Regions from separate parts of the Alishewanella sp. BS5-314 genome, predicted to be linked through region 1. Evidence: predicted binding sites of a transcription regulator. Region 1 holds the regulator's gene; each other region holds the start of a gene.
The links. Region 1 encodes FNR, which switches genes on or off when oxygen is low (the NO sensors DNR and NnrR bind a similar motif). Its sites were predicted from a motif close to TTGATCTAGATCAA; they were not measured.
Positions count from the first base shown of each region.

Region 2: the regulator FNR is predicted to act here: its motif matches at 2,457-2,470, upstream of H1D31_RS02895 (putative zinc-binding protein).
Region 3: the regulator FNR is predicted to act here: its motif matches at 1,859-1,872, upstream of H1D31_RS02770 (nitrate reductase subunit alpha).
Region 4: the regulator FNR is predicted to act here: its motif matches at 3,246-3,259, upstream of H1D31_RS03240 (thymidine phosphorylase family protein).

Region 1 is NZ_JACEHJ010000002.1:562,063-567,168, reverse strand. It holds gene H1D31_RS07130 (heavy metal translocating P-type ATPase) at 1-1,437, shown strand, start outside; gene ccoS (cbb3-type cytochrome oxidase assembly protein CcoS) at 1,434-1,610, shown strand; gene H1D31_RS07120 (sulfite exporter TauE/SafE family protein) at 1,600-2,274, shown strand; gene fnr (fumarate/nitrate reduction transcriptional regulator Fnr) at 2,311-3,015, shown strand; gene uspE (universal stress protein UspE) at 3,122-4,054, shown strand; gene ttcA (tRNA 2-thiocytidine(32) synthetase TtcA) at 4,132-5,049, shown strand.
Region 2 is NZ_JACEHJ010000001.1:625,643-630,748, reverse strand. It holds gene norR (nitric oxide reductase transcriptional regulator NorR) at 1-1,148, shown strand, start outside; gene moeB (molybdopterin-synthase adenylyltransferase MoeB) at 1,165-1,923, shown strand; gene H1D31_RS02895 (putative zinc-binding protein) at 1,963-2,400, opposite strand; gene H1D31_RS02890 (NnrS family protein) at 2,506-3,711, opposite strand; gene H1D31_RS02885 (MFS transporter) at 3,708-4,979, opposite strand.
Region 3 is NZ_JACEHJ010000001.1:595,657-600,762, forward strand. It holds gene H1D31_RS02765 (ATP-binding protein) at 1-1,614, opposite strand, end outside; gene H1D31_RS02770 (nitrate reductase subunit alpha) at 1,957-5,106, shown strand, end outside.
Region 4 is NZ_JACEHJ010000001.1:693,790-698,895, forward strand. It holds gene H1D31_RS03230 (EAL domain-containing protein) at 1-665, shown strand, start outside; gene H1D31_RS03235 (ribose-phosphate diphosphokinase) at 678-1,574, opposite strand; gene H1D31_RS03240 (thymidine phosphorylase family protein) at 1,578-3,167, opposite strand; gene H1D31_RS03245 (HDOD domain-containing protein) at 3,338-4,150, opposite strand; gene H1D31_RS03250 (class I SAM-dependent methyltransferase) at 4,258-5,106, opposite strand, start outside.

The sequences.
Region 1 (5,106 bases):
CTAACAGATAACGGGCCGCAAGCGACGTCGGCGCGGCGCCTGCAACCAGGTGATCGGATCCTGGTGAAGGCCGGTGAGACCCTGCCCGCTGATGGTCTGGTGCTGGAAGGTCAAAGCTCGGTTGACGAGTCGATGCTGACCGGTGAATACCGGCCGATCAGCAAAATGGCCGGTGAGCAGGTGTTGGCCGGCAGTATTAATCACGATGGCTTACTGACCATTCAGGTCACTGAAGTACTGGCACACTCCCGGCTGGGGCAAATTATCCAGCTGCAACAACAAACACTGAGTCAAAAGCCCAAGCTAGTCGAAAAAACCGATCAGTTGGCGAAATACTTCGTCGAACGGCTACTGGTGATTGCGGTGCTGACTTTCGGCCTTTGGTATTTCTGGTGGAATCCGGATCGGGCGTTTTGGGTTACGCTCTCGGTGTTGGTGGCAACCTGCCCTTGTGCGCTTAGCCTGGCGACGCCGACCGCCATTACCTGTGCCCTCGCCCGCCTCAATCGTCAGGGCATACTGATCAAAAACGCTCAGGCGTTAGAGGCCTTGCCACAGATCACCCATATCGTACTGGATAAAACCGGCACCCTGACCGAAGGTAAGTTTAGTGTCGAAAGCGTCGAGATGCTAAGCGCGGCTTACACTGAGCAACAGGCCCTGAATCTGATTGCAAATCTGGAACGTTATTCAGAACATCCGATAGCCCGAGCCTTCTCGCCCTATCAGACCGCGGCCGAGGAGCTGCAACAGGTAACAGTCAGTGTCGGTGCCGGCATTAGCGGTTACTGGCAACAGCAAGCGGTGCGGGTCGGCAGTGCCGGTTTTTGTCAGCTAAGCCGCACTGTCAGCGGCGCCATGGTCTATCTGACGATTAACCAACAACCGATAGCCGCTGTAACCCTGAGTGACAGAGTGCGGCCGGAAGTTCCGGCGCTGCTGGCCAGCTTGCAACAACAGGGCTACCAATTGGGGATGTTAACCGGCGACAGCTCGTCACAGGCCGAGCAACTGGCCAGCGAATTACAGCTTAACTTTATGCATAAAGGCTGTACACCGGAACAAAAGGTGGCGCATATTCAACAGCTGATTAGCGAAGGCAAACAGGTACTGATGCTGGGCGATGGTATTAACGACAGCCCAGGCTTTAACGCTGCGCATATTTCGGTTGCGGTGCACTCTGGTGCCGATCTGTCTAAAAATCAGGCTGATGTCGTGTTGTTAAAACCCGATGTGAGTCTGTTAGCCGCACTGCTCAAAGGTGGCAAAACCACCGCCAGCGTGATAAAGCAAAATCTCGGATGGTCTGTCGGTTATAATTTGATTATTATTCCGCTGGCCGTAGCCGGCTTTGTCTCGCCCTATATTGCAGTGATCGGTATGTCGTTCAGCTCGTTATTGGTGGTATCGAATTCATTGAGGTTACTAAAGAAATGAGCATCATTTACGTACTTATCCCGATAGCCATCTTCTTTGTTGCGATGGGGATCTGGATTTTCTTCTGGGCGGTGCGCTCGAAACAGTTTGAAGATCTGGAAAAAGAAGGGTTGAGCATCCTGTTTGACGAGGACGATAAGCCAAAACCACCCGCGGACAAAGATGAGCCCTGATTATCTGGCCGCGCTGCTGATCGGCCTGCTGGGCAGCAGTCACTGCCTGGTGATGTGCGGCGGCATTGCCAGTGCCTTGCAACTGAGCGTGCCGGCTGAGCGCCGCCACTCCGGTTATACTTACCCCCTGTTACTCAGTGCCGGCCGCTTAACCACCTACAGCCTGTTTGGTGCCCTGGTCGGCTACTTTGGCCTGACCGCGATGCAGCTGGCCGGTGCCTCCATGCTCTGGTTGCGGTTACTGGCAGGCGTCTTACTGGTTGCTATGGCGCTCTATATCGCCCGGCTCTGGTTTGGTCTGACGCAGCTGGAACGGCTCGGGCAAAAGCTCTGGCAGCGCGTCCAGCCCTGTACCAAGGCACTGTTACCACTTGACTCAGCGACGAAAGCCTATCGGTATGGCCTGCTGTGGGGTTTTTTGCCCTGCGGCTTGGTTTATTCGACCCTTAGCTGGAGTCTGGCCAGCGGCAGCCCCTGGCATGGTGCCCTGCTGATGCTGAGCTTTGGCTTGGGCACCTTGCCGGCGATCCTGGCCGTTGGTGGCGCCGCACAGCTACTGCGCCAGCTGAAAAGCGCCTTGTGGTTTCGCTATAGCACCGCCGCTATACTGGCTATCTACGGCATTTATACGATATGGCTTGCTTTGCAGAGGTTAGTTTTTTAAGCTAGCTACTATATTAGGGAATTCAGGGTTTATTCGATGCAACGCTCGGCGATTAATTGTCAGGATTGTGGTTTTAGTCAGTTGTGCCTGCCGTTTTCACTCAACGATCAGGAAATGACCAAGCTGGATGACATTATTCAGCGCAAACGACCGTTACATAAAGGCGATATCCTGTTTGAAAGCGGCACCGCCCTGAAAGCACTGTATGCGGTACGCACCGGTTCCTTTAAAACCTTTACCCTGACCGAGCAAGGTGAGCAGCAAATTACCGGCTTCCATTTACCCGGCGATATTATCGGTTTTGATGCGATTAATACCCAGCAGCATATGAGCTACGCCGAAGCGCTGGAAACCGGCATGATTTGCGAGATCCCCTTTAACAACCTGGAAATGTTACTGGACCAGCTACCCAAGTTACGGCAGCAGATGATGCGGCTGATGAGTCAGGATATCCAGGCTGATCAGCAGATGTTGTTGCTGTTAAACCGCAAAACTGCCGAACAAAAACTGGCCACCTTTTTAAACCATCTGGCCTCGCGCTACGGTAACCGTGGTTTTTCCTCCAAAGCCTTCCGCCTGACCATGACCCGCAGTGATATCGGCAATTACCTGGGTTTAACCGTTGAAACCATTAGCAGGCTGCTGAGTAAATTACATAAAGATCAGATCATCGAAGTGGATGGCAAACTGATAACCATTTTAGATGCCCCTGCCTTAAGTAACCTCGCCGGTCAGTGTTAATCGGTATTTTGTTGATTTAACACAAAGGCCAGCCTACCAACTCCGGTTATGTTGACTACACTTAATCTAACAGATTGCGTGCATCAACCTGGTAACCGGAGTCATTATGTCGATTTATAACAATGTTTTAGTGGTATTAGATCCCACGACTGAACAACAGAAAGCCCTCGACCGCGCCCTGGAGCTAAGCCGCAAACAAGGCGGTAAACTGACCGCGTTTTTATCGGTATACGAATTCTCCTATGAGATGACCACCATGCTATCCGGTGACGAACGCGAAGCAATGAAGCAGGCGGTGATTAAAGATCGCGAAATCTGGGTCAGTGGCTTACTGCAGCAGGCTCAGGCGCAAGGACTGGAGATCAGTATTCAGGTGGTCTGGCATAACAGACCGTTCGAAGCCGTCGTCAAAGCTGTGCTGGAGCATAACTTTGATCTGGTGATCAAAGGCACCCATGACCACGATGTGCTGAAATCGATGATTTTCACCCCAACTGACTGGCATATTTTGCGCAAATGCCCCTGCCCGGTGCTGCTGGTAAAAGAGCATGCCTGGCCGGCGCAAGGTAATATTATCGCCGCTGTTAATGCCGGCAGTGAGCAGGAGCATCATAAATCCCTGAATAACAGGGTGATTGATAAAGCTAAACAAATGGCTGCCATGCTAAATGCCAGGGTGCATCTGGTGAATGCCTACCCCGGTACTCCGGTTAATATCGCCATCGAGATCCCGGAATTTAATCCGCAGGAATATAACAGCACCATGCAGCGACATCATAAGGATGCCGTGAAGCAACTGGCAGCCGAACATCAGATCCCGGCAGAGCAATGTCATGTGCTGGAAGGGATGCCGGAAGATGTGATCCCGAAATTGGCACGGCAGCTTGATGCCGAGATGGTATTAATTGGCACTATCGGCCGCACCGGCTTATCGGCGGCCATTATCGGTAATACCGCTGAGCATGTGATTGACCGTCTGGATTGTGATGTGCTGGCCTTAAAACCGGCCAATTTTGTCTGTCCGCTGGAGAAATCCTAGCCTTCCAGCCTCTGCCTCTTTTGAACAGGCGCACCCTTGGGTATAATGTGCGCCTTTTTTCTGTCTGGTAGTTAATGATGTCTCACGCGGCACAAGCGAAAGCCCAATATAATCTGAACAAGCTGCATAAACGGCTGCGCCGTAATGTCGGCCAGGCCATTGCTGATTTTGGCATGATCAGCGAAGGTGACAAGATCATGGTCTGTTTATCCGGCGGCAAAGACTCCTATACGCTGTTAGATATCCTGCTTAATCTGCAGCAATCTGCGCCGGTGAATTTCAGCATCGTTGCAGTTAACCTGGATCAGAAACAACCCGGCTTCCCGGCGCATGTGTTACCGGAATATTTAAGCAGCATCGGCGTCGATTTTAAAATTGTTACTGAAGACACCTACTCGATCGTCAAAGAGAAGATCCCGGAAGGTAAAACCACCTGCTCACTGTGCTCACGGCTGCGCCGCGGTATTTTATATCGTACGGCAAAGGAGCTGGGCGCGACCAAGATTGCGCTGGGTCATCATCGCGATGATATGCTGGAAACCTTGTTTTTAAATATGTTCTACGGCGGCAAGATGAAGTCGATGCCGCCCAAGCTGATCAGCGACAATGGTGAACATATCGTGATCCGGCCACTGGCCTACTGCAAAGAAAAAGATATTGAAAAATACTCAGTGGCGAAAGGCTTCCCCATCATCCCCTGCAACCTCTGTGGCTCACAGGATGGTTTACAGCGGCAGGTGGTAAAAGAAATGCTGCAGGATTGGGATAAGTGCTTCCCCGGCCGCATTGAAACCATGTTCCAGGCGATGCAAAATATTATACCTTCGCATCTGGCCGATAACAGTTTGTTCGATTTTAAAGCCATCAGCAAAGACAGCCCGTTAAACGGCGATGGTGATACTGCCTTTGATAAACCGGCCGTACCATCAGTGCCGGTAGGTTTTGAGCAGGATGATGAAGAGCTGAGCGTGCATCAGACAGTAGAACTAAGCTAGTTTAGCCGCAATCTACCTTAAGTATTTTGCTTTAGAAAAGCCTGGTTAAAACCGGGC
Region 2 (5,106 bases), on a different contig from region 1:
GCGTATTAACACTGGATGCCCTGTCGCCGGCTAACTTTGATGCCCTGGCGGTGTTGCAGTTACAACAATTAAGCTTGCTGGTAGAAGCCGCTATTCGTATTACCGAACTGGAGCAGGCGAACCGGGCGCTGCGGCAGGGTGGCTTGCCTACTGTTGGCACCAGTACAACAGCAGCGCAACAGTATGAAATTATTGGTCAAAGCCTGGCGCTGCAGCAGATTTTACAGGAGCTGGATGTGGTAGCCGGCTCGGAGCTACCGGTGCTGCTGTTGGGGGAAACCGGGGTCGGCAAGGAGCTGTTCGCCCGGCAACTGCATCGCCGCTCCGGCCGCGCCGAGCGCCCCATGATCTATGTTAACTGTGCAGCCTTACCGGAAAGTCTGGCAGAAAGTGAGCTATTCGGGCATAGCAAGGGCGCGTTTTCCGGCGCGTTAAGTGAGCGTGCCGGCCGCTTTGAGGCAGCAGATGGCGGAACCCTGTTTTTAGATGAAGTCGGGGAACTAGCATTATCCGTGCAGGCAAAGCTGCTCAGAGTGCTGCAGAACGGTGAAATTCAGCGTTTAGGATCGGATAAGCTGCGGCGGGTGAATGTACGGCTGGTTGCCGCGACCAATCGCGATTTACAGCAGCAGGTGAAACAGGGCGAATTTCGTGCTGATCTCTACCACCGTTTATCAGTGTATCCGATCCCGATACCGCCGCTGCGGGAGCGCAGCGAAGATTTACCCTTATTAGCCGGGCATTTTCTGGAGCAGAACCGCAGCCGTTTGGGGCTACGTAGCTTAAGGCTGGCACCAGCAGCAGAGCTGGCTTTACTGGGTTATCACTGGCCGGGGAATATCCGCGAGCTGGAGCATGTGATTAGCCGCGCGGCAATCAAGGCGCTAAGTCAGGGCGCCCAGCGCAGTGACATCGTGATCCTGCAGCCAGAATTGCTCGATTTGCCCGGTAGTCAGCCGCAAGCGCCGGCGCTTGAGCATATTGAGCTGCCGGTACAGGGGTTAAAGCAGGCAGTAAATCAGTTTCAGCAACAGCTGATCCGGCAGGCATTGCAGCAGCACCAACAATGTTGGTCGAAAGCGGCCCGCGCCCTGCAACTGGATGCCAGTAATTTGCATAAGCTGGCGCAGCGTTTAGGGCTGAAGTAACAACAGGAGATGGCTTATGAGTGAGATACTGAGCCCGCAGCAGGCGTTGCGTTATAGCAGGCAACTGATGTTACCGGCGCTGGATTTTCGTGGTCAGGAAGCCTTACTGGCCAGTAAGGTGTTATTGGTTGGTATGGGCGGGCTTGGTTGTGCTGCGGCGCCGTATCTGGTGGCTAGCGGTGTCGGGGCGCTGACGCTGGTTGATAATGATGTGATTGACCGTAGCAATCTGCAGCGCCAGATCCTGTATCGCGAACAGGATATTGGCCAGCCTAAAGTCGTTACGGCATTACAGCAACTGAAACAGCTAAATAGTGAGATCCAGCTCAGTGCGATCCAGCAGCGGCTGGATCACACTGCGCTGGCGCAACTGGTACCGCAATTTACACTGGTGCTGGACTGCACCGATAATCTGCTGACCCGTAATGCCATTAACAGCGCCTGTGTGCAGGCCGGCATACCGTTGGTGTCTGCCGCCGCTATCCGCTTTGAGGGGCAGTTACTGAGTTTACGGAATCAACCGGGCGATCCCTGCTATCAGTGTTTAAGCCGCTTCTTTGGTGAACAGCAGCTAAGCTGCATGGAAGCGGGTATTCTGTCGCCGGTTGTCGGCGTGCTGGGCGTGATGCAAGCACTTGCCGCGGTGAAGATCCTGGCAGCAGTGGGTGAACCTGAGTATCACCAGTTAAAGTTGTTTGATGCGCTAAGTGGTCAGTGGCAGCAGTTCCAATTGCCTGCCGATCCAAACTGCCCGGTATGTCGCAGTAGGAAATAGTACTGAGTTTGTGGGTTGTGTTGCCCCGCCCCGGTACTGTCAGTGTTTGGTATCTTGTACCCGGAACAGAACCTTAGCGCCAGCAGCTTCATTACCGGGCGTTTTGCCAAGTTGTGGCAGGATATCGCAGTGCACCTTTTGCAATAACTTATAGGCGTCGGCCAGATCGCAATTTTCGTGATCGCGCTTTTTATAACCCAGGCTGGTCAGCTCAAGATGCCAGGTTGGCACTACCTCAACCGTGGCCAGGGTTTGTTTAACACAATTAAGCGGGCAACCATCCACTGCCAGGATCGGCCGACCAGACTGTGCAACCTTTAGTAACTGCTTGACTCTACCGCCAACGCCGGCGATACATGACATCTCGGCCAGACCTTCCCGATCCAGGACCACAGCTAAATCATTGGCCAGCTGCGCCACATTGGAGCAGCCGGAGCAGGCATAAACCAGCGGTTTCGTTTCGTAATCGTGACTCATAACAGCTTCCTGAAACTGACGATATGTTCAGTTTAGAAGCCTGCTAGCCAGCCAGCTTGATGTAAATCAAAACGCCGGCAGCTTTACCCCATCAGGGGTAAGGGGTTAACCCGGCCGCCCATCTGCCCTAGGCGTGGTTAACACCGGAAAATACACCAGCACATAGCAGCCATAAGCCAGCACCCAGCTGCCAATCCCCAGCCATAACAGACTAAAGGTATGCTCCGGCAACCACCAGATCAGCAGGGTCCGGCTAATGCCGGCAACAGCAACCAGTAAAAAGGCCCAGCCCATAATGTGTTTCGGCTGCAGCAAGCGACCACTGTGGCCAAGCGAAACCCGCGCCATCATCGATAGGATCATCGAGCCCATGGCGCCGGCAGTCAGTGCATGTAGCGCAATGCTCTGGCTGACCGCAAAGCCGGCATAGCGTAGCGCAAACAAGGCCAGGCCCAGAGGAATAAACCAATAGGCCAGATGCAGCGACCACAGCAGCGGCACCCGTAGCGTGAGCCAGATTTTCCAGCGGGCGCAGCGGATGGCGGTTAGCAAAGCACTCAGGGCAAAGAGAGCACTTAGCGAACTGGCGGGTAGCAGAGGCACTAAACTAAAAAAGTGCAGCATAAAAATCAGCCATAGACTGGCCAGTGCCGCCCGATCCAGCCAGGGCCAAGCCTCGACCTTAGTGGTTTTAGTGCCATTGGCAGTAAACATCGGGATCACCCGGCCGCCGACAATTGCCATCAGCAGGGTAACAAGCCAGATCGCGTTCAGGCTACCAAGCTGTTGTATATCGTAGCGCTTAAGATAAAGCCCGAGATACATCATCAGGTTGCAGGCGGTTAGCAGCAGTAACACCGGCACAAAAAATAAATTGCGGTATTGTTGTACCGCCAGTAGCGGCTTCGCCAGTAACCAGGCGGCCAGTGGTAAAAAGCTCAGATCCACCAGGGCGACCAGCCACAGGGGCAGCGCCTCGCCAAAGAGCAGAAGCAGACGGGCGGCCAGCCAGAGCAGTGTTAGCAATAACAGCGTCGGGCCATGCGGTGCGCGTAGTGAGGTCCAATTTTGCACCGCAGTTAATAAAAAGCCGATGACGATGGCACAGGCAAAGCCAAAGATCATTTCATGGCTATGCCAGAATAATACCTGACCAACAGGTTGCAGCTGCAGCTGACCGCCCAAGATCAGCCCCCACAACAGCATGGCGATAGCGCTAAAGGCGGCGCCGAATAAAAACAGCGGCCGGAATGCCTGGCGCAATAGCGGCAACAGCTTTTGCTCGGTCGCCAGATCGGTAATTTGCATCATTCGTCGTCATCCAATAAAAAATTATTACTACGGGCATCCTGCAGGCGCTGTTGATATTGCGCTGCCTGATTGGCGAAAAACATGGTGATCATGCATAGCGCCAGCACGCCATACAGAATCATAAAGCAGCCGGTGACAATACCCAGTGCATCCTGCGCCAGGCCAAAGAGCACCGGCAGGGTACAACCGCCCAGACCGCCAATGGCGGCAACAAAGCCACCGACTGCGCCCATATGCTTAGGGTAGTAATCGTGAATCACTTTATACACGCTGGCGCGGCCAAAACCCTGAGCTACGCCAATGACAAAGATCAGGGCCGTAAACCACCAGACATTAACGGAGATCTCCAGTTGGACATCTTTTTCCAAGCCATGAATAATCAGGGTAGTGGGGGGGTAACTCAGAAAGAACAAGCACACCAGGCAGACCCAGAACACACTCCAGTTTACGGCCCGGCCACCATAGCGATCGGCAAACCAGCCACCTAATGCCCTGACCATACTGGAAGTCGCGACAAAAAACAGCGTAAAGGCCATTGCCTGCTGGGCGTTCATCGCATAGGCCTGCATATAATATTGTGGTAACCACAGCAACAGGGCTAAAAAGCCACCAAATACAAAGTAGTAATACAGTGAAAAGCGCCAGACCCGGGCATCTCTGACTAACTGACGTAGAGTCAGTGGTCTGGCGGTGGGGCCTGCAGTTTTTGGCGAGGGCGGTGACAACAACCAGAATAACACCAGCAATAAAGCCAGCCCAACGGCATACACAGGCCCAACCCACTGCCAGCCCCACCAGGCGACAATAATGGGCACCAGAATAAAGGTGATGGCGACGCCGGCATTGCCTACGCCAAACAGACCCATCGCCAGGCCTTGCTGGCGCGAGGCAAACCAGTCGGTCACATAGCGGATGCCGAAGGTAAAGGAAACGCCACTTAAACCAAACCAGAGGCCGGTGGTCAGATAACCATAAAAGCTGCTTACCAGTGGCAGCAATGCCAGCGCCGGAATGCAGCTGAGCATTAACCCCAGCCACAGCAGTCGGGCATTATAGCGATCGGCCAGCAAACCCAACGGAATACGTAGTAGCGCCCCGCTAAAAATGGGGGCTGCCAGTAAAATACCGTATTCGGTGGCGCTCAGGGCCAGCTGTTGTTGGATATCCAACCCCATCACCGCGTATAGCGTCCACACCGAAAAGCAGCCGGCAAAAGCCAGGGTAGCCAGTAGCAGCGCCCGGCGCGCCAGAGGATGGGTTGCCTGCATGCGTTACTCCCCAAATAAGCGCCTGTACCAGGCGCAAGACTCACTGCGCCTAGCATAGCGAAAAGCTTAGCGGCCTGCCCGGCCAAAAAGCAGTACCCCCTAAGTTCTGCGGCTAAGGCTGCGGCAA
Region 3 (5,106 bases), on a different contig from region 1:
GACACCATCATCCTCCACCGCCAGTAAAATATACTTTTGCCCATCCTGCTGCAGGCTAATGGTCAGGTTCTGCCCCTGACTGTGGTGCACCGCATTCTGGCTGGCTTCGCGGATAATCTGCAGTAAATGAATTTCTTCATGCGGCGCCAGCGGCACATTCGCCAGCTGATAATCCAACCGGATCTGTAAGCCCGACTGTTCGCTTAACTGGCTGACTGTGGTCTGCAGCGCACTGAGCAAGCCAGCTCCATCGACTTTCAGACGGAAAGTGGTTAACAGCTCGCGTAACTGCCGGTAAGCGGCATCGAGGCCACTTTTCAGCTCTGCTGACACATCCTGCATCACCAGACGGTCATCCTTGTTAATGGCTTTATTGAGCCGGGTCACCTGAATTTTCAGATAGGACAAGGCCTGCGCCAGTGAATCATGTAACTCGCGCGCTATGACCGTACGCTCCTGCATCAGCGCCAACCGCCGCACCTGCTCCTCTTCTGATTTTAAACTCAGCGCCAAAGCCAGTTGATCGGCAATGGCCATCACCAGCTGTTGTTGCCATAACAACATCTTCTCTGAGGCGTTCAGCCGTACGACCAGAACGCCATATTTATGTCTCTCCCGCTGCAACACAAAGTTGTGCACCTGACACTGCTGCCGGCTCAATGTCTCAGTTAAACAGTCGCCACAGTTTTCAGCCGCACAGGGATCCGCCAGGCTATCGGCATGAATTTGCAGGTAAGGTTGATTTCCTTGCTCGGTAAACAGACAGAGCTCGATATCTGCCAGACCGGTAATACTGCGCAGTTGGCTGATGATCTCGGAAAAGTCCTGATACTCTGAGGTATGTTCGCTGATCCGCTGCGCGGTGTTATATAGAAATTTCAGGGTCGTATTGGTTTGGGTCAGCTCTGCCGTTTGCTCTTCCACCCGCTTTTCCAGATTGCCGTACATATAACCAATGGCCGTATTCATCTTATTAAAGCTGGTGGCCAACATCCCGAGCTCATCCTGATGCTGCGGCGTGATACGGTGAGTAAAGTCGCCCTGCGCAATACGCCGGGCACCGCGGATCAACTCTTTTAACGGCTCCTCCACCATCACCTTCAGCCAATACATGACGATGATCGACAGCAAGATGGTGGCCATCACCGCAATAACCTGCACCGAGCGAAATGCCTTAACCTTTTGCTCTGCATCCTGCTGGATCACCAGCACCAGCTCATCCAACAATCTGACCTGCTCGGCCAAGCCGGCTTCCAATTCGGCTGGAGGGACGGCGCCAGACTCCAGCGCAGGCGCCAACTGTTGCCAGTGCTGAAAAGCACTCTGGTATTTTTGCAGAATGTCTGGCTGATGCAAAAAACGCTGAAAAACGGGATGCTGCCAACTGCTGGCAAATTGCTCATTGGCTCTTTGCAGTTTAGTGACGTCCTGTTGCAGCGTTAACCAGGCCAGGCGATAGCTTTGCATCCGCAGCGAGCCGGCAACATTAACTGCATGCGCATCGCTGTCAGCCTTATCCGACAACCAATACGACACCATCATCGTTGATAACGCCAACGTCACGATACAGGCCAGAGCGATATTGATCCGGGTAACAATTGAAAAGGTGCGCATCTGAAACTCCCACTACTGTCTGTTCTAAGCTTAACCCGCCAGCGCCTTTCCTGCAGAAAAATCCGCTTACCAAATCTACGGGGATACTTGGGCTACCCCCTTTTCCCCAGCCAGAGTACACCTTCAGACAAAGTGAGTAGACGCCTGCAGCCAAGGCCTGCATTTTCAAGCATTTAGCCAATTAGCGCACTACCACCTTTGGGGTATTTTTCTTAATTTTCAGCAATTTAGCAGCATGGCAACCTTGATCTGAATCAAGCAGAATTGAGTGGTAGTTTCTATAGTGTGCTTACTGAAAAAGCAAAAACCTCTGTTCATGCAGGACAGGACCAGGAGTCAAGTATGAGTCATCTGTTAGATAAACTGCGGTTTTTTAGAACCCGCAAAACCCCCTTCGCCAATGGCCACGGGGTGACCACCAATGAGGACCGGACCTGGGAGCAAGGCTACCGGCAACGCTGGCAGCACGATAAGGTGGTACGTTCCACGCACGGTGTAAACTGTACCGGCTCTTGTAGTTGGAAAATCTATGTCAAAGACGGCCTGGTCACCTGGGAAACCCAGCAAACCGACTATCCGCGTACCCGTCCGGATCTGCCAAACCATGAACCCCGTGGCTGTCCGCGTGGCGCCAGCTATTCCTGGTATATCTACAGTGCCAACCGGCTGAAATATCCGAAAGTGCGGCAGCAACTGATGAAGCTGTGGCGTGAAGCCCGGGTGCAGCATAAAGATCCGGTGAAAGCCTGGGAATCAATCGTCAGCGATCCACTAAAAGCCAAAAGCTACAAAGAACGCCGCGGTTTGGGTGGCTTTGTCCGTGCCAGTTGGGATGAGGTGAACGAGCTGATTGCCGCTTCTAACGTTTACACCACTAAAACCTATGGCCCGGACCGGGTAACCGGTTTCTCGCCTATTCCGGCTATGTCGATGGTGTCCTACGCCGCCGGTGCCCGTTATCTGTCGCTGATTGGCGGTAACTGTTTAAGCTTTTACGACTGGTACTGCGACTTACCCCCGGCCTCACCGCAAATTTGGGGCGAGCAAACCGACGTACCAGAATCCGCCGACTGGTATAACTCGAACTACATTATCGTTTGGGGCTCGAACGTGCCGCAAACCCGCACCCCGGACGCACACTTCCTGACCGAAGTCCGTTACAAAGGTACTAAGACCTGTGTCATTACCTCGGACTACTCAGAAGCCTCTAAGTTTGGTGATACCTGGTTAGCACCGCGTCAGGGTACCGATGCTGCCCTGGCCATGGCCTTTGGCCATGTGATTTTAAAAGAATTCCACGTTGATAATCCGAGTGCTTACTTTACTGACTACGTGCGTCGTACTACCGATATGCCGATGTTGGTAATGTTAGAGGAGCAAAACGGGGTGCTAACCACCGGCCGCTTCCTGCGCGCGGCCGATCTGGTGAATAACCTGGGTGAAGACAATAACCCGGATTGGAAAACCATTGCTGTTAACAAAGATGGTCGCCTGACCAGCCCGAATGGTGCCATTGGTTATCGTTGGGGCCAGGCCGGCAAATGGAACCTGGAGCAAAAAGACAAAGACGGTGAGCTGGAGCTGCAGCTGCAGCTGAGTTTAAAAGACAACCGCGACGAGCTGGTGGATGTTGGCTTCCCGTATTTTGGTGGTGCACCACACGAGTACCAATACTTCCAGCATACCGATCATGCTGATGTACAAATGCGCAAAATTCCTGCTAAACGCGTCGAACTGGCCAGTGGCGGTACCGCGCTGGTCGCTACCGTATTTGACCTGATGCTGGCGCAATATGGTGTGGATAATGGTATTGGTGATGAAAGCCGGGCGAAATCCTATACCGATAACGTGCCTTACACCCCGGGCTGGCAAGAAGCTATTACCGGCGTGAAGCCGGATGATGTGATTCGGGTCGCGCGTGAGTTTGCCCGTAATGCCGATAAAACCCGAGGCCGCTCCATGGTCATCGTCGGCGCCGCGCTGAACCACTGGTACCACATGGATATGAACTACCGTGGCCTGATCAATATGCTGATGATGTGTGGCTGTATCGGTCAAAGTGGCGGCGGCTGGGCGCACTATGTCGGTCAGGAAAAACTACGGCCACAAACCGGCTGGACCCCACTGGCCTTTGCGCTGGATTGGCAACGGCCACCACGCCATATGAACGGTACCTCGTTCTTCTACAATCATTCCAGCCAATGGCGTTACGAAAAGCTGGATATGACGGAAGTCATTTCGCCACTGGCCAATAAAGACAAATGGTCTGGCAGTATTGTCGACTATAACAGCCGCGCCGAACGCATGGGCTGGTTACCTTCAGCACCACAGCTGGGCACGAATCCGCTAAAACTGGCGGCCGCAGCCAAAGCTGCCGGCAAAGAGCTGAAAGACTATGTGGTGGAGCAATTAACCTCGCGCAATATTAAATTTGCCTGTGAGCAACCGGAAAACCCACAAAACTTCCCACGCAATATGTTTATCTGGCGCTCTAACCTGCTGGGTTCCAGCGGTAAAGGCCATGAATATATGCTGCGGCACTTACTGGGCACCAAACACGGCCTGCTTGGCAAAGATTTAGGCGGTTTTGGCGGTAAAAAGCCGGAAGATGTGGAATGGACCGATCAGCCGGCTGAAGGTAAGGTCGATCTGTGGGTGACGCTGGATTTCCGCATGTCTACCACCTGTCTGTATTCCGACATCGTACTGCCTACCGCCACCTGGTATGAAAAAGACGATATGAATACCTCGGATATGCATCCTTTTATTCACCCGTTAACCGCGGCCATTGATCCGGTGTGGGAAGCCCGCAGTGACTGGGAAATCTTTAAAGGCATCGCTCAGGCGTTCTCTAAAGCTGCCGTTGGTCACTTAGGCGTGGAAACCGATGTTGTAACCACACCGATGCACCACGATACGCCTGCCGAGCTGGCACAGCCTTATGGCGTAAAAGCCTGGTGGAAAGGGGAATGTGAGGCCATTCCGGGCATCACTATGCCACACATTAATATTGTAGAACGCGACTACCCTAATACCTATGCCCGCTTTACTTCAGTGGGTCCACTGCTGGAGAAAATCGGTAACGGCGGTAAAGGCATTAGCTGGGATACCAAGGATGAAGTGGAGTTTCTGCGTAAGCTGAACCGGGTACATACCGCTGACGGCGTGAATAAAGGTATGGCGAAAATCGATAGCGCTATCGATGCCGCAGAAATGATCCTGACGCTGGCACCGGAAACCAACGGCCACGTGGCGGTAAAAGCCTGGGGCGCACTGAGTAAAATCACCGGCCGCGACCATACCCATCTGGCGACCAAAAAGGAAGAAGAGAAAATCCGCTTCCATGACATCGTGGCCCAGCCACGCAAGATCATCAGCTCACCCACCTGGTCAGGGCTGGAAGATGAGCATGTGTCTTACAACGCTGGCTATACCAACGTGCATGAACTGATCCCTTGGCGCACCATTACCGGCCGTCAGCAGTTCTATCAG
Region 4 (5,106 bases), on a different contig from region 1:
AAGACAGTTTCCAAAACACCGCCAAATACGAAGCATTAGTGCGCATTAATACCAAAGATGGCAGCCTGTTATCACCGGGAGAATTTTTACAACATATCAAGAAGACCCGCCTGTACGGCGCACTGACAAGAGAAGTAGTAACCATTTCGGTTGATACCGCAAACCTGCTGAACTGCATTATCTCAGTTAATTTGTCGATTCAGGATATTGTAGACCAGCAAACCAAAAATTTTATTTTTGATAAGTTGCACCAATATGGTGGTGCCAACATGATTTTCGAAATCACTGAGTCAGAAGCGATTCAGGACTTCAACAGCGTGGCTGACTTTATCAAGCAGGTTAGAAAATTCGGTGCCAAAATTGCGATAGACGACTTCGGCAGTGGTTATTCAAACTTTGCGTATTTGGTCGAAATAAAGCCCGACTATATTAAGATCGATGGCTCTATAATCAAGACAATCGTAAAAAATGAAAACAGTCGCTTAGTCACCAAAAGTATTATTGATATGGCACGCAGCCTTAACATTAAAACTATTGCAGAGTTTGTTAGTGAGCAAGCTATTTTAGACTGCTTGACTGAGCTGAATGTTGATATGGTACAGGGGTTTCATATTGGAAAACCCCTGCCAATTGAGCAGCTTAATAAGGAGCGCATTCTTAACTGAACAGCTCGTATACTACGACTTACTTAATAACGGCAGTAACGCCGCTGTCAGCAGCGGCGCCATACTAATGGCATTACTGGCGTGGGCGATACAATCGGTACTCCAGACTTCGCCGACACCGGCGGCCTTAATCACCTCGAGCGCATCGCCGGCAAAGAGTGCATGGGTAACGGCCACATCGACTGAGGCAGCGCCAGCAGCTAATAACTTGCTACAGGCGCCCGCCAGGGTACGGCCGGAGCTGGCGACATCGTCCATTAATACCACATTGCGACCCTGCACCCTGATATCGGGTAAGGCAATATCAACCTGCGTATCGCCATGCCGCACCTTGTTACAGACTGCATAATCACAGTGAATGTGTTCAGCCGCCAGCGCCACCCATTGCAGGGCTTCGGCGTCGGGGCCAATTAACAGCGGCCGGCTATGTTTGCTGGCAATCAGCTCGGCTAATCGCGGCGCACCGCTGAGTGCTATCGCCGCACCTTGTGGAATGGCTTCGCTTAATTCACTGATACGGTGCAGATGCGGATCGACAGTAATAACGCCATCAAACAGCTCGGCTAAAAACTGGCCGATAATTTTCTGGCTGACAATTTCACCCGGATTAAAGGCAATATCCTGCCGCATATAAGCCAGATAAGGTGCCACCAGCCAGATTTTCTGCACGCCCTGTGACCGGGCATGGCGGGCGATCAGCAGCAGCTCCACCAGTTTATCGTTAGGCTTATCCAGGCTTCGGTACAGCACCAGCTCGCGGGGTACGGCTTCAGCAAACGGCAGGGTAAGTTTTAACTCGGCATCGGGAAAATGATGCAACTGATAACTGATTAACGGTAAACCGGCGGCGTCGGCTAAACGGTTCGCCGCCTGCACCTCATCCGGTGCGCATAATACAAATACCGACATACTTTAATACTCCAACTGCAGTGGCAGCAGCAACTCAGGGGCGCCAATCCGGTAACCCAGGCTGCGCTGACAAGCCTGGCGGGCAAAGGCTAACTCTGTGGGGTAAGCCGCATACACCCGGTATAGCGCTTGTCCCTGTTCCACCTGCTCACCTAGTTTTACCAGCAAATCGACCCCTGAACCTTTGGCACGTGGCGCACCGGCCGAGCGGGCGATGCGGGCCAGCTGCACATTATCGATTTCTACTACTGTACCGCTGTGCGGTGCGGCGACATCAAAACTTAACGGCGACAGCGGCGGCTTATCCGGGTCAAAGTCTTTCATACCCTGCGCCGCCATAATGGCCTGCATTTTTTGCCAGGCCCGACCGGAATCCAGAATATCGCGGGCGATAGCAAAGCCGTCACCGCCACGCACATCCGGGTCAAACTCCAGCATTCTGCCGGCTAAGCGCAGCGACTTCTGCCGTAAATCGTTCGGCGCCAGCGGATGATTCTTAAGCACCCTAATCACGTCGCGGGCTTCCAGCGCCGGGCCGATACCATTGCCAATCGGCTGCCGGCCATCGGTGATCACCACCTCGATCGCCAGCCCCATCCGTTTGGCAACAAACTCAAACAGTTTGCGCAGCTTTTGTGCCTCGGGCATGCTGCGCACCTTGGCCGAAGGGCCAATCGGAATATCCAGTAATAAATGGCTGGAGCCGGCAGCGACTTTTTTCGACAAAATCGACGCCACCATCTGCCCCGGCGAGTCGATAGACAACGGCCGTTCAACCGAAATTAACACATCATCCGCCGGGGACAAATCACTACTGCCACCCCAGGCTAAACAGCCGCGGTGCCGGTGTACAATGTCGGTCAGCTGGTCAAAAGGCAGCTCCACCCGCGCCAACAGCTCCATGGTATCAGCGGTACCGGCCGGCGACGTAATGGCCCGCGACGAGGTTTTCGGGCATAGCATGCCATGCGCGGCCACGATCGGCACCACCAGCATCGAGGTACGGTTCCCCGGAATGCCGCCAATACAGTGTTTATCGACTACCGGGTGTTCCTGCCAATCGAGCCGGCGCCCCACTTTACTCATGGCATCGCTTAAAAAGAATACCTCTTCGCGGTCTAACTCGCCCTGATTACAGGCCACCACAAAGGCAGTAAGTTCAATTTTCGAGTAACGGTGAGCGGCAATATCCTGCACTATGCTGGCAAAGTCATCACGGCTTAGCCGTTCACCGGCAATTTTACGGTGCAGCGCCGGGATAGAATGCGGCGGCTCGGCCGGTGATACCGTAACGGCTTCACCATCCAGCGCACCAAGGTTAACAAAGGCCTCTTCCGACAGGCCGAGCTGCTGACAGCCGACAATACTGGCATCGTCTACCACATTAAGGCTGGCTAAAATGCGCTTACCGCGCGCCTGCACCTCAATCTTTGCCAGCGCCTGAAAACCCTCGGCGCGGTAAATGGCACAGTCGCGGTGTAAATAGGCCACGTTTTCGCGGTAGGTATCAATACCTACCCGCTTCAGGCTTAGGGTAGTGGTTTTCGAAGTACTGGCTGGCTGGGCTTCGGTTACTGCTTTGGATGCGGTCATAAAAACTCACCAAAAACGATATCGAGTTTAATCTACTCCTGCTGCTATGGCAGTGCCAGTATTTTTGTCGTGCTAAGCTTGAGCCAGATCAGGGCAGCACTCAAAGTGATGGGGAAAAAACAGAGCGGCCGGCACAGCACGATGCGGTGGGGGCAGTGCCGGCTTCAGGCTTAACCGAGCATGTCGTCGATATCGGCATCCAGGTCAGGCATCTGGCCGATATGGCGATAAACGTCTTCCAGTTTTAAATGCAGCGCATGCGCCAGCTTGGCCGGAAATAGTTCATAACGTTCGGCTTTGACATCTTTTTCATGCTCCAGCAAATAGCGGCCCAGCATAATCAACGATGCATAAGGGTCGAGCTTGCCGCCATAGGCCGGCGCATATTGATGAGCAATCGCCTGCACAATCTGGTCAGGGAAATGCCAGTAGCGCGCCAGCTCGGCACCGGCCTGGGTAAAGTCAAAGCCCAGATGCCGCACCTCAGTTTCACGGCGACGGTTACCCAGCGCCACTTCTTGATCAATGAGTACCGCCTGCTCTGGCTTAACCACATGGATCAGATATTCACCTATGCCATGCAGCAAACCGCAGGTATAGGCTAGCTCGGGGTCTACTTTTAACAGCTTAGCCATATATTTACAGCGGTTCGCCATCCGGAACGAATAGCGCCAGTAGGCGTTGAGGTCAAAATTTGGCAGCGGTTTAAAACTGGACGACAAGCTCACCGATAATACTAAGGTACGCAGCGTATCGGTACCCAGCACCAATACCGCATCCTTCACCGAACCGATTTTGCGGTGACCACCATATTTGGCCGAGTTGGCCAGCCGCAGTACCTTGGCGGTAATGGCCTGATCATTAGCCAGCAGGGTAGCAATACGCTCGCCACCCACGCTGTTACTCTGAAAACTGGCCATTAATTCTTGTAGTATTTTTGGCACCGACGGCAAACTGGTGGCTTTTTCAATTAACTCACGCATCGCTGAACCCTTAGCAGTGTTGTGTTAGATTCAGCTTATGCTATCCGCAACGGTTGTGGCAGGGGGTGGAGCGGATTTATTTTCAAGAGTGTTTTGTCCGACTACATTTACCATTCAGCGACTTGCAGCCGTTGTTTAATACCGACCATTTGTAGTTGCATCGCATGTAGCACTTCCGCGAAATCCCGACAACCCGGGCTGATATTTGGCAGTGATAACCCTGCCTCGATAAAAAAACGTTGTTGTTCCGCATCGGTTTGCCAGGCTTGCCGCCACCAATCCTGAATATGGTTGGCACAATGCTGCATCCGGCTTTGGCTCGGTAGCCGATCGCGCTTTTTGCGATTTTCGGCCTGACTGGCCGGCAGCAAATTCCACAGATCATTATTTGGCCAATAGCTAAAGGGTACACAGTGGTCAATATCAAAACTATAGAGTGGCGCCCCACTCCAGACACTGCATATCTGAGCACCGCTGCTACGCAGTCCTGCAACTTTCTGCCGCACCAGTCGGGTATCATGCTGCTGATCCAGCCAGCGCAGCTGGTTATGGTAGCTTTCGAGAGAGATTTGCCGTTCAGCATTACGTTGATACTTTTGCATCTCGGCAATCCATTGCTGAACCAGTAACGGCTCAATCCAGCAGCCGTACTGGCGGAAGCAATTCCAGAGGTCCTCGCTTAAAACAAAGCAACCGAAACTTGCCAGAAAATCGCGATCAATTAATACATGGCTGCGTTTTGCTACTTTATGGCGCTCCATCCGGAACAGCGTATTACTTTTATCGCCCTGCCAGATATAGGTAACAGGCCCCGCCTTTATGGTGCTAAGCGTATCCGCGAACAGTTGTTGCAACGCCTGAGCTTCCTCGCCGGTATAAAAGTTACCGATCGCGAAATCATCAGCGGTGAGTTGTGCAAGCTTGCCCCAGCCATCCGGCTTTACGAAACCTAAGCC